2 regions of the Mycolicibacterium confluentis genome follow, and region 1 is predicted to be linked to the other one. Evidence: predicted binding sites of a transcription regulator. Region 1 holds the regulator's gene; the other holds the start of a gene.
The links. The regulator LexA, encoded in region 1, represses DNA repair genes until DNA is damaged. The targets are predictions, from matches to a motif close to CGAACANNTGTTCG.
Positions count from the first base shown of each region.

Region 2: the regulator LexA is predicted to act here: its motif matches at 9,105-9,118, upstream of G6N34_RS23555 (HNH endonuclease signature motif containing protein).

Region 1 is NZ_AP022612.1:2,975,184-2,990,658, forward strand. Features, by position in the region: gene G6N34_RS13815 (iron-dependent transcriptional repressor DtxR) at 1-556, shown strand, start outside; gene G6N34_RS13820 (DUF4192 domain-containing protein) at 486-1,595, opposite strand; gene sthA (Si-specific NAD(P)(+) transhydrogenase) at 1,764-3,179, shown strand; gene G6N34_RS13830 (proteasome assembly chaperone family protein) at 3,353-4,330, shown strand; gene G6N34_RS13835 (alpha/beta fold hydrolase) at 4,389-5,411, shown strand; gene G6N34_RS13840 (PhzF family protein) at 5,467-6,162, shown strand; gene nrdR (transcriptional regulator NrdR) at 6,193-6,651, opposite strand; gene G6N34_RS13850 (LysM peptidoglycan-binding domain-containing protein) at 6,788-7,294, opposite strand; gene lexA (transcriptional repressor LexA) at 7,569-8,267, shown strand; gene G6N34_RS13860 (sunset domain-containing protein) at 8,286-10,556, opposite strand; gene G6N34_RS13865 (acyl-CoA dehydrogenase family protein) at 10,759-11,919, opposite strand; gene G6N34_RS13870 (molybdopterin guanine dinucleotide-containing S/N-oxide reductase) at 12,033-14,381, shown strand; gene G6N34_RS13875 (TetR/AcrR family transcriptional regulator) at 14,320-14,934, opposite strand; gene G6N34_RS13880 (acyl-CoA dehydrogenase family protein) at 14,931-15,475, opposite strand, start outside.
Region 2 is NZ_AP022612.1:4,982,290-4,997,764, forward strand. Features, by position in the region: gene G6N34_RS23500 (GntR family transcriptional regulator) at 1-743, shown strand, start outside; gene G6N34_RS23505 (AMP-binding protein) at 740-2,302, shown strand; gene G6N34_RS23510 (SDR family NAD(P)-dependent oxidoreductase) at 2,315-3,100, shown strand; gene G6N34_RS23515 (AMP-binding protein) at 3,097-4,566, shown strand; gene G6N34_RS23520 (hypothetical protein) at 4,568-5,125, opposite strand; gene G6N34_RS23525 (STAS domain-containing protein) at 5,239-5,628, opposite strand; gene G6N34_RS23530 (ATP-binding protein) at 5,701-6,141, opposite strand; gene G6N34_RS23535 (STAS domain-containing protein) at 6,174-6,557, opposite strand; gene G6N34_RS23540 (TetR/AcrR family transcriptional regulator) at 6,802-7,359, shown strand; gene G6N34_RS23545 (rhomboid family intramembrane serine protease) at 7,390-8,271, opposite strand; gene G6N34_RS23550 (SRPBCC family protein) at 8,318-8,773, shown strand; gene G6N34_RS23555 (HNH endonuclease signature motif containing protein) at 9,122-10,507, shown strand; gene G6N34_RS23560 (bestrophin-like domain) at 10,713-11,507, opposite strand; gene G6N34_RS23565 (alpha/beta hydrolase) at 11,519-12,691, opposite strand; gene treS (maltose alpha-D-glucosyltransferase) at 12,728-14,995, opposite strand; gene G6N34_RS23575 (SDR family NAD(P)-dependent oxidoreductase) at 15,235-15,475, opposite strand, start outside.

The DNA of each region.
Region 1 (15,475 bases):
GCGCATGGAGCGCGACGGGCTGCTGCATGTCGCGGGCGATCGTCACCTCGAACTCACCGAGAAGGGCCGCGCGTTGGCTGTCGCGGTCATGCGCAAGCACCGCCTGGCCGAGCGCCTGTTGGTCGATGTGATCGGCCTGCCGTGGGAGGACGTGCACGCCGAGGCGTGCAAGTGGGAACACGTCATGAGCGAGAACGTCGAACGGCGCCTCGTGGCCGTCCTCGACAATCCCACGGTGTCACCGTTCGGCAACCCCATTCCGGGCCTGTCGGAACTCGGGATCGGCTCGATCGGCGGGTTCGAGGACTACAACCTGGTGCGCCTCACCGAACTGCCCGCCGGGTCGCCGGTGGCCGTCGTGGTGCGCCAACTCACCGAGCACGTGCAGGGTGACACGGGTCTGATCAGCAGGCTCAAGGATGCCGGTGTGGTGCCCAACGCCCGTGTCACGGCGGAGATCAGCCCTGCGGGCGGGGTGACCATCGTCATTCCCGGCCACGAGAACGTCGACCTGCCGCACGAGATGGCGCACGCCGTGAAGGTCGAGAAGGTCTGACATCCTGGCCTCGCTCACCCGGCAGGGTGATGCCGAGGTCGCGTGCGAGGCCGGCCCCCGTCGTCGCCAGATCGCGGATCTTGTCGGGCCGCATTCCGGCCTGCAGCGCACTGTCGAGCATGCCGGCCATGCGGTGCGCTGGATCGATGCCCAGTGCGGCACTCAACGCGACACCGGCCAGCGGCCCATCTCCGCGGGCGTAGGCGAAGAACCCGACGAACGTCAGCGCCTCCGCGCGCCACGGCGGCGGCAGGACTCGCGCGAGGTACACCCACAACTGCTCGGCCGCATCCGCCGACGAACCGACCGCCAGGGCGTACGCCGCATCGCGGACAGTCAGGTCGGTCAGGTCGTACGCCAGCCTGGCCACCTCCGGATCGCTCAGGGTCTTCCCCCGCGCAACCCTGCGGGCCGCCGCGATGATTCCCCGGACGGCCTTGCGCTGAACGCCCCTGCCGTCCTGATCGCCGAGGCGCGGTCCATCGTCCAGCTCCTGCACAGCCCGCGCGATGCCGGCGGCGTCGCGGTCGAGGTCCGTGGCGATGACCGACTCGAGCTCGTCGCGGTTGGCGTACAGCCGGCGCCCGTCGAGCACGGCAGCCATCGACAGCGGCGAGGCGGCCGGATCGTCGACGGCACCGCCGGCCCCACAGCCGTCGGCGCAGTGCCACCGGCCGCCTGCCGCGATCCTGTCGACGACGTGCGCGTCGATGAGCGTCATGTCGACGGCGTCGAGGCGATCGTCCAGCGCGGCACACAGGCCCGCATAGTCCTGGCCACACGACGCGCAGTCCGACCCCGCGTCGTCCACGATGACCGCGATGGCCGCATCAGCCCCGCTGGAGGCCACGACCTCCACGAGGTGGCCCACTCCGCCTGCGAGTGCGTCGGAGAGGTCGATGCGCAGCACGGCGCCCATCTCTCCGCGGTCGATGCCGACGATGACCAGCGAGCGTTCGGGGACGAAGCCGAGCACCGCCGGAATGGCGGCGATCAGCGAACCGGGATGGGTGAGGTTGAAGTCGCGGCGAGGTGTCATGTGCTCGACCGTCCCAATGGACACCGTCAGCACGCGTCCAACGGCGGCGGATCGGAGGTGACCTGTGGACGAACTCGCAACTGTGGACACCGGGCGGGTGCGAAATGTTCACGCGGAGTTGACGTCGCCGGCACGTTCGACGCCATTTCCCGGCGTAAACACGCGGGTATGGGCTCGATGCAGGAGTACGACCTCGTCGTCATCGGTTCGGGACCGGGTGGGCAGCGCGCCGCCATCGCCGCGGCCAAACTCGGCAAGTCTGTGGCCGTCGTCGAGCGCGGCACGATGCTCGGCGGCGTGTGCGTCAACACCGGCACGATCCCGTCGAAGACACTCCGCGAGGCCGTCGTCTACCTGACGGGCATGACCCAGCGTGAGCTCTACGGCGCGAGCTACCGGGTCAAGGAGAAGATCACCCCGGCCGACCTGCTGGCCCGCACCCAGCACGTGATCGGCAAGGAGATCGAGGTGGTGCGCTCACAGCTGCTGCGCAACCGCGTCGAGTTGTACACGGGGCACGGCCGATTCGAAGACGAGCACACGATCTCCGTCGACGATCCCAGCCGCGCCGAGCGGATCACGGTCCGCGGCCGATACATCGTCCTGGCCACCGGCACCAAGCCGGCACGCCCGGCCGGTGTGGAGTTCGACGAGCACCGGGTCCTGGACTCTGACGGCATCCTGGACCTCAAGACGCTGCCGACGTCGATGGTCGTGGTCGGCGCCGGGGTCATCGGCATCGAGTACGCCTCGATGTTCGCCGCCCTCGGCACCAAGGTCACCGTCGTGGAGAAGCGGAATTCGATGCTCGAGTTCTGCGATCCGGAGATCATCGAGGCCCTGCGCTTCCACCTGCGGGACCTCGCCGTGACGTTCCGATTCGGCGAGGAGGTCACCGCGGTCGACGTCGGGGCCGCGGGCACCGTCACGACATTGGCCAGCGGTAAGCAGATTCCGGCCGAGACCGTCATGTACTCGGCGGGCCGACAGGGGCAGACCGATCACCTCGACCTCGCCAAGGCGGGCCTGGAGGCCGACGCGCGCGGGCGGATCCACGTCGACGACAACTTCACCACCAAGGTCGACCACATCTACGCCGTCGGCGACGTCATCGGATTCCCCGCACTGGCCGCGACGTCGATGGAACAGGGCAGGCTCGCGGCGTATCACGCATTCGGCGAACCGACCAAAGGCATGATGGAACTGCAGCCGATCGGCATCTACTCCATTCCCGAGGTGTCCTACGTGGGCGCCACGGAGGTGGACCTGACGAGGAACGCCGTGCCTTATGAGGTCGGTGTCTCCCGGTATCGCGAACTCGCGCGCGGGCAGATCGCCGGCGACTCCTACGGCATGCTCAAGCTGCTGGTGTCCACCGACGACCTGCGACTGCTCGGCGTGCACATCTTCGGCACGAACGCGACGGAGATGGTGCACATCGGCCAGGCCGTCATGGGATGCGGCGGGACGATCGAGTACCTCGTCGACGCGGTCTTCAACTACCCGACCTTCTCCGAGGCGTACAAGGTCGCCGCGTTGGATGTGATGAACAAGCTGCGGGCCCTGCAGTTGTACCGGAGTTGACGTCACCTCCTATTCATCGGTGGGCGAAATTACGCCCGACCAGGGATTTTCGCCACCAGCGGAGGCGTTGCACCGCTGTGAGGCCGTGCCGCCGCTGGCACGTCCGACAATGTGAGGGACACTTGAACCCTGAATGACCACGCAGCGTTCAGGCAGTGACGAGGAGGCGAACAATGGCGCACGTACCAGGTCCGAACCAACCCGAGCAGACCGGTATGTACGAGTTGGAGTTCCCCGCGCCGCAACTGGTCAACAACGAGGGCCAGGGGCCGGTGCTGATCCACGCCCTTGAGGGCTTCTCCGATGCGGGCCACGCGATTCGGCTGGCGGCCAAGCACCTCAAGGATCACCTCGACACCGAACTCGTGGCGTCGTTTGCGATCGACGAACTTCTCGACTACCGGTCGCGCCGCCCGCTGATGACGTTCAAGACCGATCACTTCTCCGACTACGAGGATCCCGAACTCTCGCTGTTCGCGCTGCACGACGAGTCCGGGACGCCATTCCTGCTGTTGGCGGGACTGGAGCCCGATCTCAAGTGGGAGCGGTTCATCACTGCGGTCCGACTTCTCGCCGAACGCCTCGACGTGCGGCGCACCATCGGGCTGGGCGCCATTCCGATGGCGGTGCCGCACACCCGGCCGATCACGATGACCGCGCACAGCAACAACGGCGATCTGATCACCGAGCACACGCCCTGGGTCGGCGAGGTCCAGGTGCCCGGAAGCGCCTCAAGCCTGCTCGAGTACCGCCTCGCCCAGCACGGCCACGAAGTCGTCGGGTTCACGGTCCACGTGCCGCACTACCTGGCGCAGACCGACTACCCGGCCGCAGCGCAGGCGCTGCTCGAGGAAGTTGCCCGCAGCGCGTCGCTTGACCTGCCCACCGCGGCGCTCACGGCGGCGGCGGCCGACGTCCGCACCAAAATCGATGAACAGGTCGAGGCCAGTGCGGAGGTCGCTCAAGTGGTGAGCGCGCTGGAGCGTCAGTACGATGCTTTCGTCGCCGCCCAAGAGAATCGATCTTTGCTGGCTCACGACGAGGACCTGCCAAGCGGGGACGAACTCGGAGCTGAGTTCGAGCGCTTCCTCGCCCAGCAGGCGGGTGAGAAGAATCGGGATCCGTTCCGGGACGACGACGGCACGCTGTAAACACGACGGCGGGCCGTAGAGACAACGCCCCACCGGGCCCGACGACGAGGTTGGCGTTATGAGCCCACAGAAGCCGAACCTCCGGTCGGTGCGCGAGCTCTCCCCCACGCTCGAATACCGCACGATCCACGGCTACCGGCGGGCGTTCCGGATCGCCGGAACGGGTCCCGCCCTGCTGCTGATCCATGGCATCGGCGACAACTCGACGACGTGGGACACCGTGCACGCCAAGCTCGCCCAACGATTCACGGTGATCGCGCCCGACCTCCTGGGCCACGGGCAGTCCGACAAGCCGCGAGCCGACTATTCGGTGGCGGCCTACGCCAACGGCATGCGCGACCTACTCAGCGTGCTCGACATCGAGCGCGTCACGGTCATCGGTCATTCCCTCGGCGGCGGAGTCGCCATGCAGTTCGCCTATCAGTTCCCGCAGTTGTTGGAGCGTCTCATCCTGGTCGGGGCAGGCGGTGTGACCAAGGACGTCAACGTGGCGCTGCGGATGGCCTCCCTGCCGTTGGGCGGCGAGGCGCTGGGACTGCTGCGACTGCCGATGGTGCTGCCCGCGCTGCAGGCATTCGGCAAGGCCGCGGGCGCGGTGCTCGGATCCACTCGTGTCGGGCGCGACCTGCCCGATGTGCTGCGCATCCTGCGCGACCTGCCCGAACCGACCGCATCGTCGGCCTTCACCCGCACCCTGCGTGCCGTTGTTGACTGGCGTGGCCAGGTGGTGACGATGCTCGACCGGTGTTATTTGACGGAATCGGTTCCTGTGCAACTCATCTGGGGTGACCAGGATGTCGTCATCCCGGTGGCCCATGCCCGCATGGCGCACGCCGCCATGCCCGGCTCACAACTCGAGATCTTCCCACGCTCAGGCCACTTTCCGTTCCACGACGACCCCGACCGCTTCGTCGAGGTCGTCGAGCGCTTCATCGACACCACCGCACCGGCCGAATACGACCAGGCCGCACTGCGGGAACTCCTGCGGTCCGGGATCACCGAATCCACCCTCACCGGCACGTCCGACACCAAGGTCGCAGTCCTCGACGCGATGGGTCACGACGAGCGTTCGGCGACCTGAGACCGTCGCCGAGGATCCAGACCAAATCCGCGTCACTGCCCAGTACAGTCGGGACATGGGTATCGACGTCACGGTGCTTCGGGTGTTCACCGACTCAGACGGCAACTACGGCAACCCACTCGGCGTGGTCGACGCGAGGACCGTCGCGCCCGAGGACCGGCAGGCCCTTGCCGCTGAATTAGGTTACAGCGAAACCATTTACGTCCACATCCCGGCTGCCGGCGCGGCGACGGCACAGGTGCAGATCTTCACGCCGACAACCGAATTGCCGTTCGCGGGCCACCCGACCGTGGGTGCATCGTGGTGGCTCAAGGAGATCGGGACACCCGTGCACACGCTGCAGACCGCAGCCGGGATCGTTCAGGTCAACTACGACGTCGGCCCTGACAGGCTCACCTCAATCAGCGCACGCTCCGAATGGGCGCCTGAGTTCGCGATCCATGATCTGGACTCGGTCGACGAACTGATGGCGGCCGATCCCGCCGACTACACCGACGACGTCGAGCACTATCTGTGGACGTGGACCGACCGGGATGCCGGGGAGATCCGCTCCCGGATGTTCGCGCCACATCTGGGCATCGTCGAGGACGAGGCCACTGGCGCTGCGGCGGTGCGCATCACCGACTACCTCAGCCGGGACCTGCGCATCACGCAGGGCCAGGGTTCGCGCATCGAGACAACGTGGTCGCCCGAGGGCTGGGTGCAGGTTGCCGGCGCCGCCGTCAACGACGGCATTCGGCGCGTCGACTGAAACTGCCCCAGGACAGCAGGAACGCCAGGGTCAACCCGCGGAGACCCCGCGGTGCTGACGCAGGGCCTCGATTTCGCGTTCGAAGTCGTCGGCCGAGGTGAAAGACCGGTACACCGAGGCGAACCTGAGGTAGGCGACCTCGTCGAGTTCCCGCAGCGGCCCCAGAATCGCGAGACCAACCTCGTTGCTCGGAACTTCAGGACCTGCGGCCCGGACCGCGTCCTCGACCTGCTGGGCGAGCAGGTTGAGCGCGTCATCGTCCACCTGGCGCCCCTGACAGGCCCGGCGCACGCCGCTGATCACCTTCTCCCGACTGAACGGTTCAGTGACCCCGCTGCGTTTCACGACGGCGAGCACGGCCGTCTCGACAGTGGTGAATCTGCGCCCACACTCCGGACAGGAACGGCGCCGACGGATGGCCTGGCCTTCGTCCGTCTCCCGGGAGTCCACGACACGCGAGTCAGGATTCCGGCAGAAAGGACAGTGCATGCCCGCTCCTTCGTCGTGCCGCCTGTGGGATGACCCCAACGACTCAGAGACTACCTGGGTGCGCCGCTCAGCGGCCAGGGCACCGAAGTCCACGACGATCATGACTGTCCGCCACCTGAATTCGAACGTACGGCTGTCAGGCGACCGGCGCGATCAGCGTCTGGCCGGCGTCCAGCGCCCCGGACTCGAGCTCGTTGAGTTCACGGATGCGGTCCACCACGCTGTTCACCGGGGCATCCGGCGCCACCCGGGCGGCCACGTGGGCCAGCGTCTCCCCCGACCGGACCTGCACCACTGCCAGTCGATCCGGAACCGGGGCCGAGGCGTGCGCGGCCTCACCGAACTGCGCGACCACGCCGAGCCACATCGTGATCAGCGCGGCCGTGAAGGCCAGGCCCACCAGGGTCAACGGCGTGATCCGGCGCCCGGGCGTGCGGGCATGGGGAGCGCGCGACACCCGCACTCCGGTACCGCGGTAGCGCGGCGCGATGGCCGCCGGTCGCGCCGGTGCGGGCCGTCCCGCGACGCCGCTGCCGCTCCGAGGGCGCCGCGGTGCGTCGACGCCCGGGGACGTCCGGGGGGCGGGCCACCTGTCTTCACAGAAGGCCGATGCGGTCCTCGGGTACACGCTGGTGTGGGTCATGTCCGGTCCTTTCGGTCGCTGCGGGCGGTCCATGCGTTCGCTCCTGTGTTCGAATATAATCGATCATGTGTTCGACTAGAAGTCTGAAACCGAACATGTGATCGAACCGTAGCCGAACGATAGAACGGGCCTCCGACAAAAAATCGCTCCAGGCCGCCGCGACGAGTCCTCGCCACACCAACATCACCGGCCACAGGGGCACCAGCAGGACAGATGGCGACACGCCTCGAACACATGTTTGATTCTTGCCCCCTGCGGGACTACATTCGAACGCATGGCTGACACCGAGAACGGCAGCAGTTCACCCGCGACCAGTCGCGAAGGCGCGCTCGACCCTGCTCTCACCGAGCGGCAGCGGACCATCCTCGAGGTCATCCGGGCCTCGGTGACCACACGGGGCTATCCCCCGAGCATCCGCGAGATCGGCGACGCGGTGGGCCTGACGTCGACCTCGTCGGTGGCCCACCAACTGCGCACCCTTGAGCGCAAGGGCTATCTGCGCCGTGACCCGAACCGCCCCCGCGCGGTGGACGTCCGTGGCGCTGATGATGTTGCGCACGCCGTGGCGACCGACGTGGCCGGATCCGACGCCCTGCCGGAACCCACGTTCGTGCCCGTGCTGGGACGGATCGCGGCTGGCGGCCCCATCCTCGCCGAGGAGGCTGTCGAGGATGTCTTCCCGCTGCCGCGTGAACTCGTCGGCGAGGGTTCGCTGTTCCTGCTGAAGGTGGTCGGCGAGTCCATGATCGACGCCGCGATCTGCGACGGCGACTGGGTCGTCATACGCCAGCAGAATGTCGCCGACAACGGTGACATCGTGGCCGCGATGATCGACGGCGAAGCCACGGTCAAGACCTTCAAGCGCACCGCGGGTCAGGTGTGGTTGATGCCCCACAACCCGGCGTTCGACCCGATCCCGGGCAACGACGCGGCCATTCTCGGCAAGGTCGTGACCGTCATCCGCAAGATCTGAGCCGCGGTCTGAACGCGGTCAGTCGGCGCGGCTGAACCCGTTCGCCTCAGCCAATTCCGGGCTGGCGAACCAGATCTCGGCGACCGTCTCGTCGTAGCCGGGTGATCCCGGTACGTGGTAGCGCCCCGTTCGCATGCTGCCCTTCACGGGATAGCCCTCTGGCGCCGTATGCGGGTCGTCGAGCGGCAGATGGATGGCCGGCGGTGCGGCCACCTCCGCATGTTCGTCCTCGGCCTCGCCCGACACGACCACGGCGTCCTCGTCGCGCTGGCCCTGGTCGCCGTAGTCCGGCTCCTCGTAGTCCGATTCCCGGTAGCCGCGTTCCGGTTCCTGGTAGCCGCGTTCCGGTTCCTGGTAGCCGGCGTTGACGTCCTGCTGATAGTCCTGCTCGTATTGCGACACGTACCGGCTGGGCGGCGCCTCGAAGCTGCGCGCGGGCGGCGGCGCCGCGCCGTAGACGGGCGCGAACAGCGAGCCCGGACCCGGCAGGTAGTCGTCGTCGTCGTCCGGCTGCGAGGACCAGGACTGGTCGCCCACATCGTGTGCGGCGTGGCGTCCGGCCTGATCGTCACCAACATTGATGACCCGGGTCGGAGCGGTGTCGGCGTCGAGATCGTCCTCGTCGTCCTCGACCGCGTCGGCCGACTCGTGGGCGCCGCGATGAGTGAACAGACCGTCGTCGTCGTCGGCCTGTGGTGCAAGGCGGGGCAGCGACGTGGTCTCTTCGCCCCACGCAGGCCGCGACACCGGCGGCAGGTAGGCGTCGTCGTCGTGCTCGCCGAAGTCCGTGCGGCGCGACCAACCGTTCTCGTCGTCGCGGGCCTCGCCGAACCTCTTCTCGTACGTGGGCTCGTACCCCGAGTCGTAGCCGGGCTCGTACCCGGCGTCGGGGCCCTCGTCCTCGTCGTCGTCCTCGTCGTCGTAGTCGGCGTGCTGCGCGGACCGGCGCCTGCGCATCGCGACCAAGGCGTACACCGAACCCAGCAGCAGCAGGGCGACCGGGATGATCCACCACAGCCACCAGCTCTGCCAGGTGATTCCGCTGTCCGTCTCACCTTCGGGGGCCGCGGGCGGGGCGCTCGGCACGGGTGCGTCCGGTATCTCGAGCCCGCCCAGCGACTGCGCCAGGTTCGCGGGATCGGAGGTGAAGGTGTTGTCCTGACTGTTCCACGAGAGCTCGCCACCGCTGAACTTCTGCGTGACAATCCCGCCCTCGGTGTTCTGATCCCCAGTGGGGACGCCGAGCGCACCCGTGGCGCCGCCCAGCTTGTCCCACGCGGCCTTCATGGCGCCGCGCACGATGACAGCACCGTGTTCCCGCGTCCAGAAGATCGTCGGATTGTCCGGCGCGGAGAAGACCTGGATCCGGCTGTCCGGCACCCCGCCGTCGGCCTCACCGCCGGCCGGAAGACCGAAGTCTCCGGTGGGACCACCGGCCGACTCGTACTTGGCCAGGATGTCCCCCGAAACGGCATGGGCGCCCGTCTCCGGGCTGTAGAACACCTTGCCGCCGGAGAAGTTCTGTCCGGCCCCAGCGTCTCCGATGGCGTACTGCTCCCCGGCCTTGACCCCGAGCGGTCCTGAGGACCCGCCGGCGGCACGCCAGGCGGTCGCGATCGCCGACGCCGCGTCGGACGGGATCTCAAGGCCGACAAGCTGTCCGGCAAGGTCGGCCGGTTCGGTCGTGAAGACCTTGGTGCCGGTGTCGAACGACAGTTGACCACCGGTGAACCGCTGCGAGATGACGTCGCCGGTGTACGTCTCGTCGGCGATGGGGACACCGAGGACGCCAGCCGAGCCACCGAGCTTGTCCCACGCGGCATTGATCGCACCGCGCACCACCCAGGCGCCGGTCTCCGGCGTCCAGAAGATCACGGGGTTGTCAGCGGCGCTGAACGTGCTGTTACGGCTCTCCGGGCTGATCCGGCCCGGACCCTCATCGATGTTCGGGAAGCCCAGATCACTGTCCGCGGGTCCGCCGAGGTCGCGGTACTTCTCCAGGATGGCGCCGTGCATGATTCGCGCACCGGTTGCTGGCGAGAAGAAGATCGCCCCACCGGCAAAGTTCTGCCCGAAACCCGGGCCCACGGCATAGACACCGCCATCCCGCGGGCCCAGGGTCGACGCGTCTCCACCGGCGGCGTCGAACGCCGCATTGATCGCGTCCGTGGCGTCACTTTCCGGTGACGCATGCGCAGTCGGCGCAAAAAGCGCGACCGCGGCGGCAGCGAGAACAATTCCCAACGCCGTTCGACCGATTCCCCCGAATCGTTTCCACTGCCGTGTCATCGACTCACCCCGCGCTTTCCGACCCTGCCATCTGCATCGTCAGCCTGCGAGGACCAGCCCGAATTCAGGGCACAGTCGAAGACGGGCCAACCTCATCCGGCACAGAATACCCATACGTAACGTAAATAACATGCATCCGGGACCCGAAAGCACGGTTTCGATACGGGACGGTTATTCTCTTCGCTCTTGAAAGAGCGCCGGATCAGACGCCCAGGCTGCGCCCGATGATCTCTTTCATGATCTCGGTGGTGCCGCCGAAGATGGTCTGCACACGGGCGTCCAACCAGGCGCGGGCAACGTTGTACTCGCGCATGTAGCCGTAGCCACCGTGCAACTGCAGGCAGCGGTCGATGAGCTTGACCTGCGCCTCGGTGGCGTACCACTTGGCCATCGCGGCCTGCTCGGCCGACAGGTGCGCCTTGGTGTGCATCTTGAGGAACTCGTCGATCATGATGCGCACCGCGGTGGTCTCGGTGGCCAGCTCGGCCAGCACGAACCGGCTGTTCTGGAAGCTGCCGATCGGCTTGCCGAACGCCTTGCGCTCCTTGCAGTACTGGATGGTCTCCTCGAGAACCGCCTCCATGGCTGCGGCGGCCGAGATCGCGATCGTCATGCGCTCCTGGGGCAGGTTCTGCATCAGGTAGACGAAGCCCTGTCCCTCCTCGCCGAGGAGATTCTCGACGGGCACCTTGACGTCGGTGAAGGACAGCTCGGCGGTGTCCTGGGCCTCCAGGCCGACCTTGTCGAGGTGGCGACCGCGCTCGAAGCCCTCCATGCCGCGCTCCACCATCAGCAGCGAGAAGCCCAGCGCGCCCTTCTCGGGGTCAGTCTGAGCGACGACGATCACCAGGTCGGACAGGATGCCGTTGGTGATGAAGGTCTTCGAGCCGTTGAGGATGTAGTGATCGCCCTGCTTGACGGCGCGGGTCTTGATGCCCTGCAGGTCGCTTCCGGTGCCCGGTTCGGTCATGGCGATCGCGGTGATCAGTTCGCCGGAGCAGAACCCGGGCAGCCAACGCTGCTTCTGCTCCTCGGTGCACAGGCGCAGCAGGTACGGCGCCACGACGTCGTTGTGCAGCGCGAAGCCCAGTCCGCTGAAGCGGCCGCGCGTGTTCTCCTCGGCGATCACCGCGTTGTAGCGGAAGTCATCGTTGCCGCCGCCGCCGTACTCCTCCGGCACCGCCATGCCGAGGAAGCCCTGCTTGCCGGCCTCGAGCCACGCACCTCGGTCGACGATCTTGTCCTTCTCCCACTGCTCGTGGTACGGCGCGACATGCTTGTCCAGGAAGGCGCGGTACGACTCGCGGAAGAGATCGTGCTCGGGCTCGAACAGGGTGCGCTGGAACTTCACGGCGTTGCTCACGGGGACCTCCGGGGCGGGTTTGATCAAACTGCGAATCTTGCGCACGACGATATACCAACCGGGTGGTTGGTCGGGAATCGGGCTGCCGACCTGCGCACCTAGACTCGGGAGTCATGAGTGCGCGCGGCAACACCGCACCGATGAGCCTCACCCACTGGGGTGCGTTCCATGCCGACGTCGCCGACGGCGACATCACCGCCGTCACCGCCCCGGCCTACGACACTGACCCGTCGCCGCTGCTCGACAACCTGGTCGGGTCGATCCGGCACCGCTCCCGCGTCGCGGCCCCCGCGGTGCGGCGCGGTTGGCTCGAACACGGCCCCGGCCCCACCGGGGCACGCGGCTCCGACGAGTTCGTCGAACTGTCGTGGCCCGAGCTGACCGAGGTGCTCGCGACCGAACTGCGTCGGGTGGTCGACCGGTACGGCAACGAGGCCATCTACGGCGGCTCCTACGGCTGGTCCAGCGCCGGGCGCTTCCACCACGCACAGAGCCAGGTGCACCGGTTCCTGAAACTGCTCGGCGGATACACCTTCTCGCGACACTCCTACAGCCTCGGCGCCACCGGCGTGATCATGCCGCGCGTGGTGGGCACGCACGACAACCTGTTCAAACGCTCCACGAGCTGGGACGTGATCGCCGAGCACACCGATCTGCTGGTCTGCTTCGGCGGTGTCGGCCTCAAGAACACCGCGATCAACGATGGTGGCACCACGGCACATCCGGCCCGCGAGGCGCTGGCGCGGTTCCGCGCCCGCGGCGGGCACATCGTGTCGGTCTCCCCCCTGCGCGACGACGTCGTCGGGCCCTGCGACTGGCTGGCCGCCGTACCGGGCACCGATGTGGCCATCATGCTCGGCCTGGCGCACACCCTGGTCTCTGAGGGGCTGCACGACAAGGAGTTCCTGCGCGAATTCTGCACGGGCTACGACGTGTTCGAGGGGCACCTGCTCGGCCACGACGACGGCGTGCCCAAGTCGGCGGAGTGGGCCGCACAGATCAGCGGGGTGCCCGCCGACACGCTGCGCGCCCTGGCCCGGCGGATGGCGGCGGGGCGCACGATCCTCACTGTCAGCTGGTCGCTGCAGCGCACCCGCTACGGCGAGCAGGCCCCCTGGATGGGCCTGACACTGGCCGCGATGCTCGGCCAGATCGGTCTTCCCGGAGGCGGTTTCGGCCACGGCTACGGGTCCATGAACGAGCCCGGCCTGCCGCCGGTGCGGTGCCGCCTGCCCCGCCTGCCGCAGGGCCCCAACCCCGTGCAGACGTTCATTCCGGTGGCCGCGGTCAGCGATATGCTGCTGCACCCCGGCGAGATGTTCGAGTACAACGGCCAGCGCCTGCGTTACCCCGACATCCGATGCGTGTACTGGGCCGGCGGCAACCCGTTTCACCACCACCAGAACATTCCCCGCCTGCGGCGCGCACTGAGCCGAGTGGACACCGTTGTCGTGCACGACCCGTACTGGACCGCGATGGCCAAGCACGCCGACATCGTCGTCCCCTCCACGACACCGTATGAGCGCGACGACTTCTCGGGTTCCCGCAACGATCCCCGACTGGTCGCGATGCCCGCCCTGGCACCGCCGTACGCCCAGGCTCGCAACGACCACCGGACCTTCGCCGCCCTCGCGCACCACCTGGGATTCGGCGAGGCGTTCACCGACGGCCGCACCGAACGGGAATGGCTCGAGCACATGTACACCACGTGGGCCGCCGAACTCGACTTTTCAGTCCCCACCTTCGACGAGTTCTGGGCCCGTGGCCACCTGGACCTGCCCGTCGAGGAGGGGCTGACACTGCTGTCGGAGTTCCGTGCCGACCCGGCCGCGCATCGACTGGCCACGCCCAGCGGACGCATCGAGATCCACTCGGACACCATCGCCGGGTTCGGTTACGCCGACTGTGCGGGCCACCCACGCTGGTATGAGCCCGCCGAATGGCTCGGCGGGCCGCGGGCCGCCGAGTTCCCCCTGCACCTGCTGGCCAACCAGCCGGCCTCCCGACTGCACAGCCAACTCGACGCCGGGCGCACCAGCCAGGCGTCGAAAGTCGCTGGCCGCGAACCGATCCGGATGCATCCCGAGGACGCGACGGAACGTGGGCTGGAGCCCGGGGACGTGGTGCGGGTGTTCAACGATCGCGGCGCGTGCCTGGCCGGGGTGGTGCTCGACGAAGGTGTGCGCCCGCGTGTGGTTCAGTTGGCCACCGGCGCGTGGTATGACCCCGTCGATCCGGCCGACCCGGATTCGCTGTGCGCGCACGGCAATCCAAACGTCCTCACCGACGACGTCGGAACCTCTGCGCTGGCGCACGGGTGCACCGGTGCGCACGTGCTGGTGCAGGTGGAGAAGTACACGGGCACTCTTCCCCCGGTGCGGGCCCACGAACCCCCGCGGATCACCGCCCGCGCTGATCGTCGGGAAACCGCGGCGCCACCAGATCCACGAACGCCTCGCTGATCCGATAGGCGTGCGCCATCGGATGGCCGCGCAGAATCGCCGCCGACAGCACGGTGTTGATGATGCCCCACAACATCACCGCGGCGTCGTGGGCCTCCTGCTCGCCGAGAGCCGAGAAGTCGTGCGCAAGGGTGCGGGTCGCGACCTCGGCGAACTCGTCCATCATCTGCGCGGCGGCCGGGTCGGTGGAGTTCTGCAGCAGGAGACAGACTTTGAAGAACCCCGGCCGTTTCTCGAAGCTCGTGACGATGGCTCGCACCTTGGCGCGCAGACGCTGCACCGCGGGCCGCGAGTCCGAGTCGTCGGCCACGAAGACCGGTTGCGCCCATTCCGCAAGCACCGCGGCGTAGACGTGTTCCTTGGAGCCGAAGTACCGGTACAGGGTGCCGAGTGCGACGTCGGCGCGTTCGGCGACGTCGCGCATCTGGATCTGCTCGTAGTCGTGCTCCTTGAGCGCGGCAAGGGCCGCGTTCACGATCTGGGTGCGGCGCGCACGCTTGTACTCGGGCAGTTCGTCCGACGCCCCCGCGAGACTGACCGGACCGCCCGTCATCGCCGCGGCAATCCCAGGATCATGGTGGCGATGATGTTGAGCTGGATCTCCCGGGTGCCGCCGCCGATGATCTCGGCGGGCAACTGCAGCGTGTGGGCCACCGCGGTGTCCCCGACCCCATGGGTCAGTGCCGCAGGACCCGCGAATTCCACAGCGGCGGTGCCGATCCGGCGCAGGACGGCGCCGGTGGCGACCTTGGCGATGCTGGTCGCGGGGCCCGGTGAGTGCCCTGCGAGCCGGGACAGCGTGTCCCGCAGGTTCAGTGCGGCGATGGCATTGGTGGCGGCGCGGACCTCACCGAGCGCGCGCACCAGGGCCTCGCGGTCGGCCCCGGGGCCGTCTGCGAGGTTCCGCAGCACCGACTCCCGGTCGTTGTTGATGTACCCGCTGATCGCGGCGCGTTCGTTGGCCATGGTGGCCAGGGCCAACGACCATCCGGCGTCGGGAGCCCCGACGAGCATGTCATCGGGGACGAACACGTCGTCGAAGAACACCTCGTTGAAATGCGCGTCGCCGGTGGCCGTACGCAGCGGACGCACCG
Region 2 (15,475 bases), 2.0 Mb from region 1:
TGACGACGCAGAACTCCTCGACGGATCCCCGCTACCTTCAGGTGGCGCGCGTGCTGCGGCAGGAGATCGTCGACGGGATCTACCCTGTCGGCTCGCAGCTCCCCACCGAACATGCCCTGTGTGAACGCTTCTCGGTGAGCCGCTACACCGTGCGCGAGGCGTTGCGCCGACTGCGCGACGACAACCTGATCGCGTCGCGCCCCCGCGCCGGCACGATGGTGGTGCCCCGCACGTCGACGAGTTCGTACGCCCAGGACGTCATGTCGATCGACGACCTGATGGCCTTCGCGACGGGTGCGCGCTTCGTCATCAACGCCAACAAGATGCTGACCGTGGACGCCGACCTCGCGGCGCGCACCGGTCTGACGGTCGGCGAGGAGTGGCTCGCGGTCGGTGGCTACCGGCAGGTCGAGGGCGCCCCCAACCCGGTGTGCTTCACGGAGTACTACATCAATCGGTCGTTCGCGGCCGTGGGCCGAATGCTGCAACGGCACAACGGCCCCATCTTCCCGCTCATCGAGGACATGTTCGGCCGCAGCATCGTCGAAGTGCACCAGGAGATCTCGGCCGTGCTGATGCGCACCGACCTGGCCGCACGCCTCGATGTGGACCCCGGCACGGCCGCCCTTGAGGTGCGCCGCACCTACACCACCTCTGACGGTGAAACCGCGCAGGTCACGATCAACACACATCCGGCGTCCCGCTACCGCTACTCGATGACTCTGCGCCGGGTGAAGGGATGACGCGGGTGCCGGTCACCGAGGACATCCGGGAGTCAGCACATCGGCACGAATGGTGGGTGTCGACCACACTGGCCGACACGCTGCGCGAGGCCGCCGAGGCCACCCCGGACCGCGTCCTGATCGTCGACGGGGACGTGCGTCTGGACTGCGCGACGCTGCTGCGCCAGGCCGACACCCTGGCGCAGGCACTCGTGGCCCGGATGCCGGTGGGCAGCGTGGTGTCGTTCATGCTGCCCAACTGGCACGAAGCCGCCGTGGTCTATCTGGGAGCGACGTTGGCCGGCATGGTGGTCAACCCCATCCTGCCGTCGCTGCGCGACCACGAACTGCGGTTCATCCTGGACGACGCCGACTCTCGAATGATCTTCGTGCCCTCCGAGTTCCGCGGTCACGACTACGCCGCCATGCTCGCCCGCGTCGTCACCGAGGTGAGCGACCCCCCGGAAGTCGTGGTGGTGCGCGGCGACGGGCACATGCCCTACGCCGACCTGTTCCGCGATTCGGGCACCGGCCTGCGGCTTCCACAGCTCGATCCCGACGCCGTCCGTATGATCCTCTACACCTCGGGCACCACGGGCCGCGCCAAAGGGGTGCTGCACAGCCACAATTCGCTGCACGCACTGATCTGCCAACTGCGCGACAACTGGCACATCACACCCGGGGATCGTTTCCTGGTGCCGTCGCCGATCGCGCACATCGGCGGGTCCATCTACGCATTCGAGTGCCCGCTGCTGCTGGGTACCACCGCGGTGCTCATGGACAGATGGGACGCCGACGACGCGGTGGCGCTCATGACCGCACACCGCTGCACACACATGGCCGGTGCCACGCCGTTTCTGACCCAACTGCTCGACGCCGCGCGCCGCGCCGGAACCAGGCTGCCCGATCTGAAGGTCTTCATCTGCGGCGGCGCCTCAGTGCCACCGTCGTTGATCCGCAGTGCGACGGAGTATTTCGACCGCGCTCTGGTCAGCCGGGTGTACGGGTCCACCGAGGTGCCGGTCACCACGGTGGGCGCGTGCACGCCCGGTGACACCGACCACGCCGCGGACACCGACGGCCGCCCCGGCATCGCCGACGTCGTGATCATCGACGGCGAGATCAGGGCCCGCGGGGCGCAGATGCTGCTCGGGTATCTGCATGCCGAGGACAACACCGAGGCCTTCGACACCGACGGCTACTTCCGCACGGGAGACCTCGGCGAATGGGTCGACGGCGACTACCTCATGGTGACCGGACGCGCCAAGGACATCATCATCCGAAACGGTGAGAACATCTCTCCCAAAGAGATCGAGGACATCCTCATCACCGAACCCGGCATCGCCGAGATCGCGATAGTCGGACTGCCCGATCCTCGCACCGGCGAACGCGCCTGCGCGGTGGTCGTACCCGACGGCTCCCCGCCCGACCTCGCACGCCTGCACGACGTCCTGGTGGCCGCCGGCGTGGCCCGGTTCAAAGTCCCCGAACAGGTGGTCGTCTGGGATGCGCTTCCCAAGAACGATGCGGGCAAGGTACTCAAACACCGGATCCGGGCGGCTCTGGCCGAGCCGAACTGAGAGGAACAACCCATGCAGGTAGCGATAGTCACGGGAGCCAGCAGCGGCATCGGATTCGGCTGCGCCACAGCGCTTGCCCAGCAGGGGATCGCCGTCCTGGGCACCGGCCGCGATGAGGATCGGCTGGCGGCCCTGCGCGATGCGGTGGCGCAGAGCACGGGCGACCCGGACCGGGTGGGCACCATCGCGGTCGACCTCACGGCCGACGACGCGCCCACGCGGATCGTCGAGGCTGCGATCCAGCGCTGGGGGCGCATTGACTTCCTGATCAACAACGCCGGCGTCGGAAGCCCCAAACCGCTACACGAGACCGACGACGAATCCCTCGATCACTTCCTGGGTCTCATGCTGCGGGCGCCATTCCGATTGGCGCGCGACGTCATTCCGCACATGCGGGAGGGGTCGGCGATCATCAACATCACCTCCACGTTCGCCGTCGTGGGTGGCCTGCGTGGAGGCGCCTATTCGGCGGCCAAGGGTGGGCTGACCGCGCTGACCACGCACATCGCGTGTCAGTATGGGCCGCAGGGAATCCGCTGCAACGCCGTCGCCCCCGGGGTCACCATCACTCCAATGGTCGAGCACCGCCTGGAGGACGAACGCTTCCGCAAGATCAACACCGAGATGACCCCGCACCAACGTCTCGGCCGGGTCGAGGACATCGCGTCCACGGTGGCCTTCCTGTGCTCGCCGGGTGGCTCATTCATCAACGGGCAGACCATCGTGGTCGACGGCGGGTGGAGTTCGACCAAGTACCTCTCGGACTTCGCACTCGATTCTCAGTGGGTGCCCCGGTGAACATCTTCGGCGTGCTGGACAACGCAGCCACGCGTTTTCCCGACCACGGCGCGGTGTACCTCGGCACCGAGCAGCAGTGCACATTTTCCGAACTTCGCGACCGCGCACTGCGATTGGCGTCCTCGCTGCGGCGGTCCGTCGCACCCGGCAGCCGGGTCGCGCTCGCCAGTGAGAACCGGCCCGAACTGCTCGAGGTGTTGTTCGGCATCTGGGCCGCCGACTGCGTCGTCGTGCCGATCAATTTCAAGCTGCACCCGCGGGAGATGGTCGACATCCTGGGGGACTCCGGTGCCGCCGCGGTGTTCGCCTCCCCCAAGATCGCCGAATCCCTGTCGCCGTTGGCCAACACCCCCATTGACGTTTTCGGCACCCCGGCCTATCTCGACCGCTTCGATGCCGAGCCTTCGTCCGGACCGTCGGCGGATCCGTCCGCGCTGGCATGGCTGTTCTACACCAGCGGCACCACCGGCAAGTCCAAGGGCGCGATGCTGTCCCACCGCAGCCTCACGGCGATGACGCTCGCGCACCTGGCCGACATCGACTCCCCCGACCACAACTCGAGCCTGATCCACGCCGCGCCGATGTCACACGGTTCCGGGCTGTACATCCCGGCCTACGTCTCACGCGGTGCGCGGCAGGTCATTCCGGCCTCCGGCATGTTCGACGCCGACGAGTTCCTCAACCTGTGCAGCGCGCATCCCCGCTGCGCCGCGTTCCTGGCTCCGACCATGGTGCAGCGGCTGGTGGACACCGGCCGGTCAGCGCCCGACAACCTGCGCACCGTCGTGTACGGCGGCGGACCGATGTACGTCGACAGCCTCAAGAAGGCCATGGCGGCATTCGGGCCGATCTTCGCCCAGATCTACGGACAGGGCGAGTCCCCCATGACGATCACCGGGTTGCCCCGAGCCGACCATGTGTCGGCCGACGACGCGGTCCTCGGCTCGGTCGGCTACACCCGTTCGGGCGTCGAGGTCGAGGTCGTGGGCCCGGACGGATCCCCGCTCGGGCCCGGCGAGATCGGCGAGATCGTGTGCCGCGGCGATGTCGTCATGTCGGGGTACTGGAACAACCCGACCGCAACCGCGGAGGCGCTGGCCGGGGGTTGGCTGCACACCGGGGATTTGGGCTCCTTCGACAACCGCGGACACCTGACCCTGCGAGACCGCTCCAAGGACGTGGTGATCAGCGGTGGAAGCAACATCTACCCACGCGAGGTCGAGGAGGTTCTGCTCGAACATCCCGACGTGCGCGAGGCCTGCGTCGTCGGAGCGCCCGATCCGGAGTGGGGCGAGATTGTGGTCGCGTTCGTGGTCGGGACGGCCGACAAAGGTGTGCTCGACGCCCACCTGCTGGAGCGGATCGCCCGCTTCAAACGTCCGAAGCGCTATCTGTTCGTCGATGACCTGCCGAAGAACAGCTACGGAAAGGTGCTCAAGCGCGAATTGCGTGCTCGTCTGGGCTGATTCACCACTCGCGGTGGGGCGTGCCGATCGCGAAGAACTTCTCGGTGCGCCCGACGGCACCTGACGCCGCCGAGGCGAGCGCCAGGGCGTGGCTCTTGAACGCGCGCGCCGCCGCGGTCAACGGATGCTCGACCGGTTCAACCTCGGTGCCCTCGCTGACGGACGCCGGCGTCATGTCGCCCCAGAAGGACACCTCGACGGATCGCCGACGCAGGGCCGCCGTGACCTCTCGGTTGACGCGCCGATCGCCGGTGAAGATGTCGGCGGCGACCGCGATCGCGTCAGGACGCAGACCGCACGCTGATTCCAGGGCCACGTCGAGGTTGTATGCCCGCGCACCCAGGATCTCCAGCGGACGCACGGTGGGACTCGCGTCGTCGAGGCCGGGGATCAACACGCTGACCTCCCACCCCGCCATCACGCGGTCGAACAGCCAGCCGCCCGAGTACGCGACCGCGTCGGCGACTGACGGCGCAAGCACGGCAAGCTGATACTTCAGCGAGTTGCCGTCGGCAGGGCCGGAGATGGGTTCGTCCTGCACGACTGGCACGGCTGTCATCGATCGAACCTCCCGTTTCGGGCGCGATGTTCCCGATAAGGAAGCGTGACATTCAGGCCTTGATATGTAAAGTCACGATTTGGCCGCGCGGAGTCGGCAGTGGGCAGGCTGGATCAGCCGGCGATCCGCTCCGGGGCCTCGTCGACGGTGGGCACCAACCCCTCGGGGTCGCACAGTGCCAGTACGCGCGACACCGCCGGGCCCGGCATCAGCGACCAGTCGACCGCGGTTCGCGCCAGGTCAGCCCTGATCGCGTACAGCGCGGTCATGCCATCAAGCGCCAGGAAGGTCACACCACTGAGGTCGAGCAGGACTGAGGAACAACCGTGCGCAAGCTCCATCACGTGGTCGGCGAACAACCGCGCATTGGCAGTGTCTATCTCGCCGGTGGCAGTGATCATCGAGAAGTCCGCCCTGCGCCTCCCGACGATCGATAGACGGCGGTGCGGAGTCGTTGCGGTGACGAGGCAGGCGGGAAGCTGCCCAAGACGAGCAACAGTCATATCCCACCTCCCAGGTGACGCCGATCGCAGTCCTGGCGCTTGTACCCCAAGCGGAGGTGGTCTAAACAAAAATCACTGAAGGACGGAGGACCGCTCCGTCATGTTGTCGCCGACCCGGTCGAAGCGCATCCGGACGGTCGTACCGTGCGGGGAACGCTCGATGTCGGCGTCGTCGGCCAGGGACCGCATCAGCGGAATCCCGCGCCCACGGAGCGCAGGGATGTCACTGCTGGTCGGCTCGCGCCAGTTCCCGTCGTCGGAGATCCTCACGGAGATCGACCGGGACGGCGCGTCAAATCTGGCCACGAGTCGGACCTCGCCGGGCGCCGAATGGCGCACGTAGGCGAACTCGGCCGCGTTGGCCAGCGCCTCGTTGACCGCAAGCACGAGGTCGTTGTGCCGGTCTGGACTGAGGTCGAACTGTCGGAGCCAGCGGCTGAACTCCTCACGCACCTGACCGACGCGCGCAGCGTCGGCAACAACACAGTGTTCGAGAGTCTCAGCGGCTGTCATAGCGGTGGTGGTCTACCCGATTTCCTCAGCCACTACGCGGCCAGCTTTGCCAGTGCCTCATCAAGATTCGGATACACGTCAACGATGTCTGCGATTCCCACGAGTTTCAGCGGGCGTCCCGTAACCGGGCCATCTGCGACGACCGCGAATCCGACACTTGGACTTGCCTTCTGGTGAGCGGCGATCAGAACACTCATCCCGGCCGAGGCCAGGAACTCGACATCTGTGAGATTGACCACCAACGCGGAGGGCTTCCGCTCGAGCACCGCAGAGATTCGCTCTTCAAGCTGTGGCGAAGTCAGCATGTCGACCGTGCCGGCAGCGGATACCACGACGACCTGGTCGATCCACTGTTCCTCGACGACACACGAGGGGTTGGCGATCAGTTCTTCGGCGATATCGGAATCTTCTGGCATCAAGCACCTCACTGTTTTCGCTTCCCGTGCTACTGCGTCTGACCTGCGAGGCTGCGTTTTGAACCCCGGTAGGCGTGGCGGCACGGCACCGCACTCGCGGTTGCGCGAGCGATGTGGCTGATTAGAAGGTTATCCCAGGCGGCGCCCATCGTCCCTGTCCGACCGTCAATTCACGTGGTTCGGCGTGGTCAAAGGCGCCGTTGAAGCCATCTGACGCCGGATTGCCTCTACGATCTGGTTCATTGTGCGAAACAACGAGCCATTGACCGCGGCCGTCGACCCCGCCGAGGACAACTCGACCCGGCGGCGAATCCTGGCGGCGACCGCCGAGGTCCTCAGCCGAAGCGGACAGTCCAAGCTGAGCCTGTCCGACGTGGCCCAACAGGCCGGGGTGTCCCGCCCGACGCTGTATCGCTGGTTCGCGTCCAAGGAGGACCTGCTCGACGCCTTCAGCATCTACGAGCGCGAGATGTTCGACACGGGCATCAGCCGGGCCACCGCCGGCCTGCGTGGCACCGACCGCCTGGACGCGGCGCTGCGGTTCATCGTCGACTACCAGCACTCCTACTCGGGAGTGCGCGCGATCGACATCGAACCCGAGGTGGTCATCGCCCGGTTGTCGCAGGTGCTGCCTGTCATGCGGGCCCAGCTGGAGAAACTGCTCAGCGGACCCAGCGCGCCGGTGAAGGCGGCCACAGCGATCAGGGTGGCCGTCTGCCATTACATCGTCCGAAGTGACGACGACGACGGCTTCCTCGACCAACTGCGTCACGCGGTCGGGATCAAGACCGCCAGTCGGTAGCGGTTCGGGGCGTTCAGCCCGTGGGGCTGCTCAGCCGACGACGATCCGGTACGGCTCGATCAACACTCCCGTACGCCACCACAGCAGGACGGCGAACACCACGAGCAGCGCCACCGTCACTCCCGCCCCGACCGCGGCACGCCGCTGGGCAGGCGCATACGCGAACGCCGCCCCCACGATGGATCCGGTGACCAACCCGCCCAGGTGGCCCTGCCAGCTGATCGGTCCGGCGCCCATGGCCGGCGCGACGACCGTGATGACGACGTTGATCAGGATCAGCGCCGCCACCCAGCGCACATCCAGGTTGAGGCGACGGCCGATGACGAAGGTCGCGCCGAACAGGCCGAAGACCGCACCCGAGGCGCCCAGCGTCAGGCTTGAGGGGTCCGAGAGCAGGTAGACCGCGACGGACCCGCCCAGCAGGCTAAGCACGTACAGCGCCACGTACCGCAGGCGGCCCAACCACATCTCCAACGCGGGGCCCACGATGTACAGCGCCCACATGTTGAACAGGATGTGCAGCGTCCCGTCGTGCAGGAACGCGGAGGTGATGAGTCGGTACCACTGATCGAAGTGCGCGACGCCGTTCGGCCACAGCGCGAAGTCCGGTTCGAGCTGACCGACCGCCATCTGCAGCACGAAGGCCAGAACGTTCAGGCCGATGAGAGTCCAGGTGACCACCGGCGTCGTCGCGGTGCGCAGCGTCCCGCCGAACTGAGTCTTGGGCTCGCGCACAGAGGCCGCGGCCTCTTGGACGCAGTCCACGCACTGGTGGCCGACCGCTGCCGACCGCATGCAGTCTCCGCAGATGGGCCGGTGGCAACGCGTGCACGTGACGTAGGTGACGCGATCGGGATGCCGGTAGCAGACGGGGGTCTGCGGCGCGGCGTGCGGCGGGCCCGGATAACTCATGCCCGTAAAAGTACTTGTGCCGCCTGATTGGATATCCGGCATGTCGATTTCCGATGATTCAGCGGCCCGGGTGGTCACAGCCAGTCGCGAGATCGCGGCGCCCGCGGCGACCGTTTTCGAACTCATCGCCGACGTCGCGCAGCAGCCGCGATGGGACGGCAACGACAACCTCGCCGAGGCCACGCCGACCCGCGTCCGCGCGGTGGGCGAGGTGTTCTCGATGACGCTCACGACCGGTCAGGTCCGGCAGAACCATGTCGTGGAGTTCGAGGAGGGCCGACGCATCGCCTGGCAACCCTCGGAGGTCGATCAGCCTCGGCCGGGGCATCTGTGGCGGTGGGAGATCGAACCGCTGGGTCCGTCACGGTGCCGGGTGACGCACACCTATGACTGGACTCAGTTGACGGACGAGGCCCGGATGGTGCGGGCTCGGACGACGACTTCGGATCGGCTTGCGGGGTCGATTTCGCGGTTGGCTGCGATCGCGGAGGAGTTGGGCTGAGGCTTGGTCTGAATTGGGTTGCAGTGCAACGGGTGCTGCTCGCTGGCTCTGCGCGGGCCCGCGAAGCCATGCGACCGGAGGCGCCCTAAGAACGCCCCAGAGACCTTGCGCTGACGCCGAGTTCGGCCGCCCTCGCCAGCGCATCGCTCGGCGAGTTTGCCTTCCCGGCTCAGAACCCCTCCTGTGATGACACTCGTCCTCCCCGAACTCCTCGGCGCTGTACTGGCTCCCGACGCGGATTCACTTGCCATCCGAAACAGCTCGATTCCCTGAATTTTCTTCTGCCCCTTGGGTTTCTCCAGTCACATCGCGACGTTTTCTGTCGGTGGCCCGAACTACTGTTCGAATATGACTTCAGTGGCCGCCCTGCTCTCTGAGCTTGAGGGCGTCCACGCTCGCCTCGCCGCCGCGTCCGTCGATGACCTCTCCGCACTGCAGGTGCTGACGGTGATGGAACGCCTACAGAAAGTCAGCTGGGCCCACGCCGCCGTCGACCACAAACTCGTTGCACGCCTGCAGGAGTGCGGACCCGAGGAACTCGGCGGCGACAAGGTCACCAAAGTCCTGACCCACCGGTTGCGAATCCCCGCCGAAGAAGCCCGCCAACGCGTCGCCGACGCCGAGGTGTTGGGTCCGCGGCGGGCGATGACCGGCGAGGCGCTGGAGCCGATCATGCCGAACGTCGCCGCACAGGTGGCCGAAGGCCGGGTGGGGCCCGCGCACGTGGAAAGGATCCGGAAGTTCTTCAAAGCACTGCCCGACCACGTCGACCTCAGCGCCCGAGTCGCGGCCGAGAAATTGGCCGCCGACCACGCCAGCGAGCTCGGGGTGCCCGACCTGCGGGCCGCGTTGGACCGGATGCTGTTGTGGTTGGATCCCGACGGGTCGTTCAACGATGCCGACATCCAACGCCGCCGCGGCCTCACCTTCGGCAAGCAGGGGCCTGACGGATTGACCGAAGTCCGGGGACACCTCACCCCCGAAGCCGCCGCGCTCCTCGAAGCCGGCTGCGCCAAACTGGGCGCCCCAGGAATGTGCAACCCCGACGACGAAACACCGTGCGTGTCGGGGCGGCCGTCGGAGGAACAGATCAAGGCCGACCACCGCACCAAAGCCCAACGCCAGCACGACGCCCTGGTCGCCGCCGGACGCATGCTCCTGGCCTCGAAGAAACTCGGGAAACTCAACGGCCTGCCCGTGACGGTGGTGGTGTCGACGACGCTCAAGGAACTCCAGTCCGGGGCCGGGTTCGGCATCACCGGCGGCGGCTCCCTGCTGCCCATGCGCGACCTGATCCGGATGGCCTCCCATGCCTTTCACTACCTGTCGGTGTTCGATGACGACGGGCAGGCGCTGTATCTCGGGCGGGCCAAGCGGATCGCCACCCCCGCGCAGCGCATCGTGCTTCATGCTCGCGACCGGGGTTGCACCGCCTCGGCCTACCAATCCCAAGTCCACCACGCCGTCCTCGACTGGGGCGACGGCGGAGAAACGAATATCAACGAGCTGGCTCTGGCCTGCGGGCCCGACAACCGCAAAGTCGGTCCCACCGGCTGGAAAACCCGCATGCGCAACGGGCGGTGTGAATGGATCCCACCGCCGCATCTCGACAACGGCGGACCACGGGTGAATGACTACCACCACCCGGAAAACCTCCTCGCACCACGCGACACGGAGGACAACCAAGGCGGCCCCGACCCACCCGACCCCGACCAGCAGAAGGACGACGGCTGAGCCGGGTCTGGCGGAATCGCACGTCAGACCCGGTGTTCAGCCGCGCGTTCGATCAGCTTGGCGATCACCTACGCGACTGGATCCCGCTCGCGACGCTCCGTCCCCACCCAATCGTCCAGCGGCATGGTCCCGATGGACTACGCGACGGTCGACATACTGGTGGCACACGACCGCTGCCGTGACAGCGCGCCTCGGCCAGAACCGCCTAGCCCCGCTCCCCCGACAACACCGCCACCACCTCGCGCAGCGGCTCGGGACTGACGGCGATACCCCCGAGGAACGGGTGGGAAAGCTGGAGCACCAGAAAGAGATTGGTGGCCACCAGCGTTCCCACGATCGCGACCATGGGGTAGTGCATCATGGGATGCTCGACGCCGTAGATGATGACGGTGCCCAGCACCATCGCGCTGGTCAGAAAGATCACCGCCCACAGCGGCCAGGGCGGACCAGTGTCGGTGCGGGCCTGCACAATCCGCTCCGTACGCGCCTGACTGATCTTGTCGAGGTTCACCACTGACGTCGTCAGGACAGACTTCTGCACGTCGTCGGCCGGGCGGATCTGGCGATATGTCGAATACAGATCGGCCAGGGCGGAATCAGCAGCCGCAGAACTCCCGTGGATGGCATTGGACCACTCGTCGATCGCCGCCTGCTCATAGGTCAACAGGCTCGCGCGGATGCGGTCCGCGTCCGCGGGAGCGAACACCGAAGCATCGCGCGCCATCTGGACCGCCGCTGAACCCTCGGCGCGGGCCTTGCCATCCGCGGCGCCGATCTGACTCCACATCGCCGACACCACGAAGCCGATGAAGAACGCGTAGACGAAACCGATGACACCGTAGGTGAACTTGGTGACATCGTTGTGGTCCTCGCGGCGCAACACCGGAAACCGCCGCCGGACAAGGACCTGCAGGGCCACCGCCCCACCGGCGATCACGACGATCAGCAGCACCAACAGCAGGCCCGCCGGGATATGGCTGACCAGCCACGCACTCACCATCGACGACCCTCTCAAGCACCGCCGGGCTGCAATGGCCCACCCGTTCGCGCCGCAAGATGCCGCCCATAGACGATCCCGAGGAAGGCCGCGACGTTCTGGGCCACCAGGTGCGCCCGCACCGAGGCCAGCGCGTCGAACATGTGATGGGCGTTGGGCAGTTCGGCGTACAACACCGTCGCCGCACCCGCGGACCGCAGGGCCGCCGAGAAGACCCGTGACTGACCGGGCGGTACGACGTTGTCCTTGGCGCCATGCAGCACGAAGAACGGTGGGGCATCGCTGCTGACATGGCACACGGGCGATGCCAACTCGTAAGTGTCGCGAGAGCCTGCCAAAGGCATCTTCAGCACCGAGCGTTCCAGGAACGGCATCATCTGCGGATGCATGATCCGCGAGTCGGTCAGGTCGAACACGCCGTACATCGGAACCGCGGCATGCACTGTGGTGTCGAGGGATTCGAACCCGGGTTGGAATCGAGGTTCGTTGGCTGTCAGCGCGGTCAACGCGCTCAGGTGCCCACCGGCGGACCCACCCGTCACCGCGATGAAACTGGGATCTCCGCCGAAGTCGGCGATGTTCTGCTTGACCCACGCCACCGCGCGCTTGACGTCGATCACGTGCGCGGGCCACGCGTGGTGCGGGCTCCGACGGTAGTTGATCGATACCCCGACCCAGCCGCGCTCAGCCATCGCGGCCAGCAGTGGATATCCCTGCCCGCGTTTGTCGTTCACCGACCAGGCACCACCCGGGATGTGCACCAGCACCGGGGCGTCACAACGGGTGTCCGGCCGTCGCCAGATGTCGAGGGTGTGTGCTCGCCCGCCATCCCCATACGAGATGTCCGCGGCACCGCCACAGTAGCGACGCCGGTGTCGAAGGACCGTGACCGGCCCGCGGGAACCCACCCGACGTGGCGGCGTTCTGGGATGTACCGCGTCGTCGGCGAAGCCGTCGCCGAACGCCTCCCGCAACGCTCGGTCCAAGACCGAGTCGGCGTGCTGGGCGGCAACCCCACGGGCGATGTCACCGACCGGACCAACGGGGACGGGCAACGAGGAGATGGCCTGAGCAGCCAGCACATGTGGCCGGCACTCAGCGGCCAACCAACCACCCGCCATCGCGGCCAACACACCGGAGTGCCGCACCGCACGGCTTCCCGTCCGATAGATGCCCGCAGGGTCCACCAGCACAGTCTGGCACCCACGCCGCCCGCGAAGGCGTCATCCAATCGAATCGGAAGCCGCGTCGTCAGGTTCGGGCGCCTCGACCAGGAGCGCAAGTCCGTGGTGCGGCGGCATGTCGACGGCGAAGCTGTGCAGATCGTCCACGGTGGCCAGCGATTTCCCGCTGAACATGTCCGACACGTGGCCTCCGGCGGGGAGCTTGTCCGAGCGCACCGTGCCGGCGATGTGCTCGTTGGCGAAGTTGAGCACCGTGAGCTGATAGACGCGATCGTCTTCGAGTCGGTGCACCATGACGAGCATGCCGCGGTGCGAGACGTCGGGGATGTCGATCTGACGACTGGTGGCGATGCCGTAGTGCGACCGCACGCGAAGGATCGCCTGCAGCTGACGCAGGAAGCTCGCCTCGTCGGCCAACTGCTCCGGGATCGATCCGTAAAGACTTCTCCCCCTTGGCATGCCGGCCAACGACCGCTCCGCGTCGGGGTTGACACCCATGAGGTCGTGTGCGGCGCGGTGGATCCATCGGGTGTCACCGCTGCGCAGCAGCGCCGAAACCTGCTCGGCGGGAAGGGGGAGCATCCCGCAGAGGTCCCAGCCGGACAGCGCGAAGACGCCGGGTTGTAGGGCGTTGAACATTGCCAGCAGCAGGTGGGCGCGCCGGACGTGGTCGATGTCGACCATCTCGTCCAGTTTCGCCAGGTCGGTGACCCCCAGCGTGGCGGTGATCAGAGACGCTGTGGTGCAGGCGATTCCATTGGTGGTGAACACCCGGTTGTACGGCGCGTTGGGGCCGGTCAGCTTCTCGCTGAGGTCACGACGGATGATGTCGCCCAACTGCTCACCGGTGACCTGCTCGTTCTTGTATTCGTAGATGTCGTCACGGTGGCCGGTGGACCAGTGCACGAGTTCATAGGTGAGTTCGTCGTGGTTCTGCAGGGCATGCACCAGCGACACGGGGTCCACGCCCAACTCGAGCGTGGTGCGCAGCGTCAGGCGCAGGAACTCGGTGTCGCCGGTGACGAAGGCGTGCTGATAGGCGGGTCGGCTGATGAAGTCGTAGGAGAGGTCGGCCCCCGCCTCACCGATCTGCCTGATGTCGTCGATGGTCAGGTTCAACTCCTGGAAGGTGAACCCGCCGACCTTGCGGACCATGCTGGCGATGAGGTGGTTGGCGGCCTCAGACAGCGGATGACCCTCCGACCATCCCGGGTTGTCCTCAGCCGCGGTCTTCTCCGCGCCCAGAAAACCGTTGGCGTCCAGCCTGAGTCCGCCGGTGCCAAGATCCGCCAGCGAGTGCAGCGCGTCCCCGATCACCAGGCGCATGCCGGCGAACGACGGGTCGAGCCAGTTGATGGAGGGCTGCCCGTCCTTGAAGTAGTGCAGGTACACCCATCGCCGGACGATCCCGTCGACGCCCAGAACGGGTCGGGTCACGCTCCAGTTGGTCTCCTTGACCCCTTCGGCGTAGAAGATCACCCGCTGCAGACGTCCGATGATGTACCCGGCCTTGTCCAACCAGTCCTCGGTGGCCGCGTCGATGTTGACCGAATCCGCTCCGGCCGGCACGTCGGGCAGGTTGTCCCAGTCCAGGGGGTCCACCTCGACCATGTGGTAGATGCCCGGGTAGTCCGCGTACTTCATCTCCGCGAGCCGGAAGTCCGCGCCCTTGCCCGTATGGCCGGGCACGATGTCGTCGATGATCGTGCCGCCGTACCAGTTGGCGGTCCCACACAGGTGGCGGAACTCCTCTTCGGTGCCGAAGGCCGGATCGATCTGGGTGCTGATGCGGTCGAAGTGGCCGTCGACGCTGGGGGTGTGCTGCCAGCCCGAGATGCCACCGGCACGCTTGACCGGACCGGTGTGCACGGCTTCGATGCCGATCTCGGCGAACGCCTTCCACAACTGCTCATCCGCGATGGCCTTGAGGAAGGACTCGTCGGGTCGGGTGATCAACGAGATCGGGTAGGCGGTGAACCAGACCGAGGCGGTGTCGACCGCGCCGCGCGGATTGGGGTTGGCGTAGGGGTTCTGCCACATCGACCCCTGCCCCGAGAACTGTTGGCTGATCTCGTTGGCATCGCTGAGCATCGACTGCGACAGCAGCCACGACACGTAGGCCGGGTTCTCGGCGGAGGCGGGGCCGTCCTGCGCGAGGGAGCGACGGGTGAAGGGGGATTTGACGCGCGGCCGGTACCGCAGAGTCCGAGGCCTGGCGGGGTGCAGATGTTCGTCGAAGGTGATCTCGGTCGGTTCGTTGGGCTGCTCAGACTGGTCACTGAGCGCAGATTCCACCGATTGCGACATGCAACTCCTCCCTGACTTCGTGCCCGCGACCCCGAATCCGCTGAGCACGCAATGCCGAGCCTACGGATGCCTGGCACGATGCGCTTTTCGGCGAACCTCGTAAGACGAACCTCGCGGGCAGTATTGCCGCGCGAGTGGTCCGCTGAAACGCACCTCCGAAACGCACCTCCGAAACGGACGCCCAGAACACGCGTCGAAACGCACAGCGAAAGCCCGCCTGAGACAGACGGGAGCACCCGCTAGGTCGACTCCCCCATCGACGAGGTGATCGCGGCCGACAGGAAGGCGACGGCCTGGTTCCGGCTGACCGACCCCATCAACTGGGCGGCCGCGCGCATGTCCTCGCCGACGAAGACCGTCGGCCCGTTGGTGAGGTTGTCGAAGGCCTCGGTCACGACGGTGGACACGTCGACGGCACCGTCCGGCACGTCCTCCTCGGATGCGATCTGGCCGCGCTCGTATTCGAGCCGGCGCAGTGCC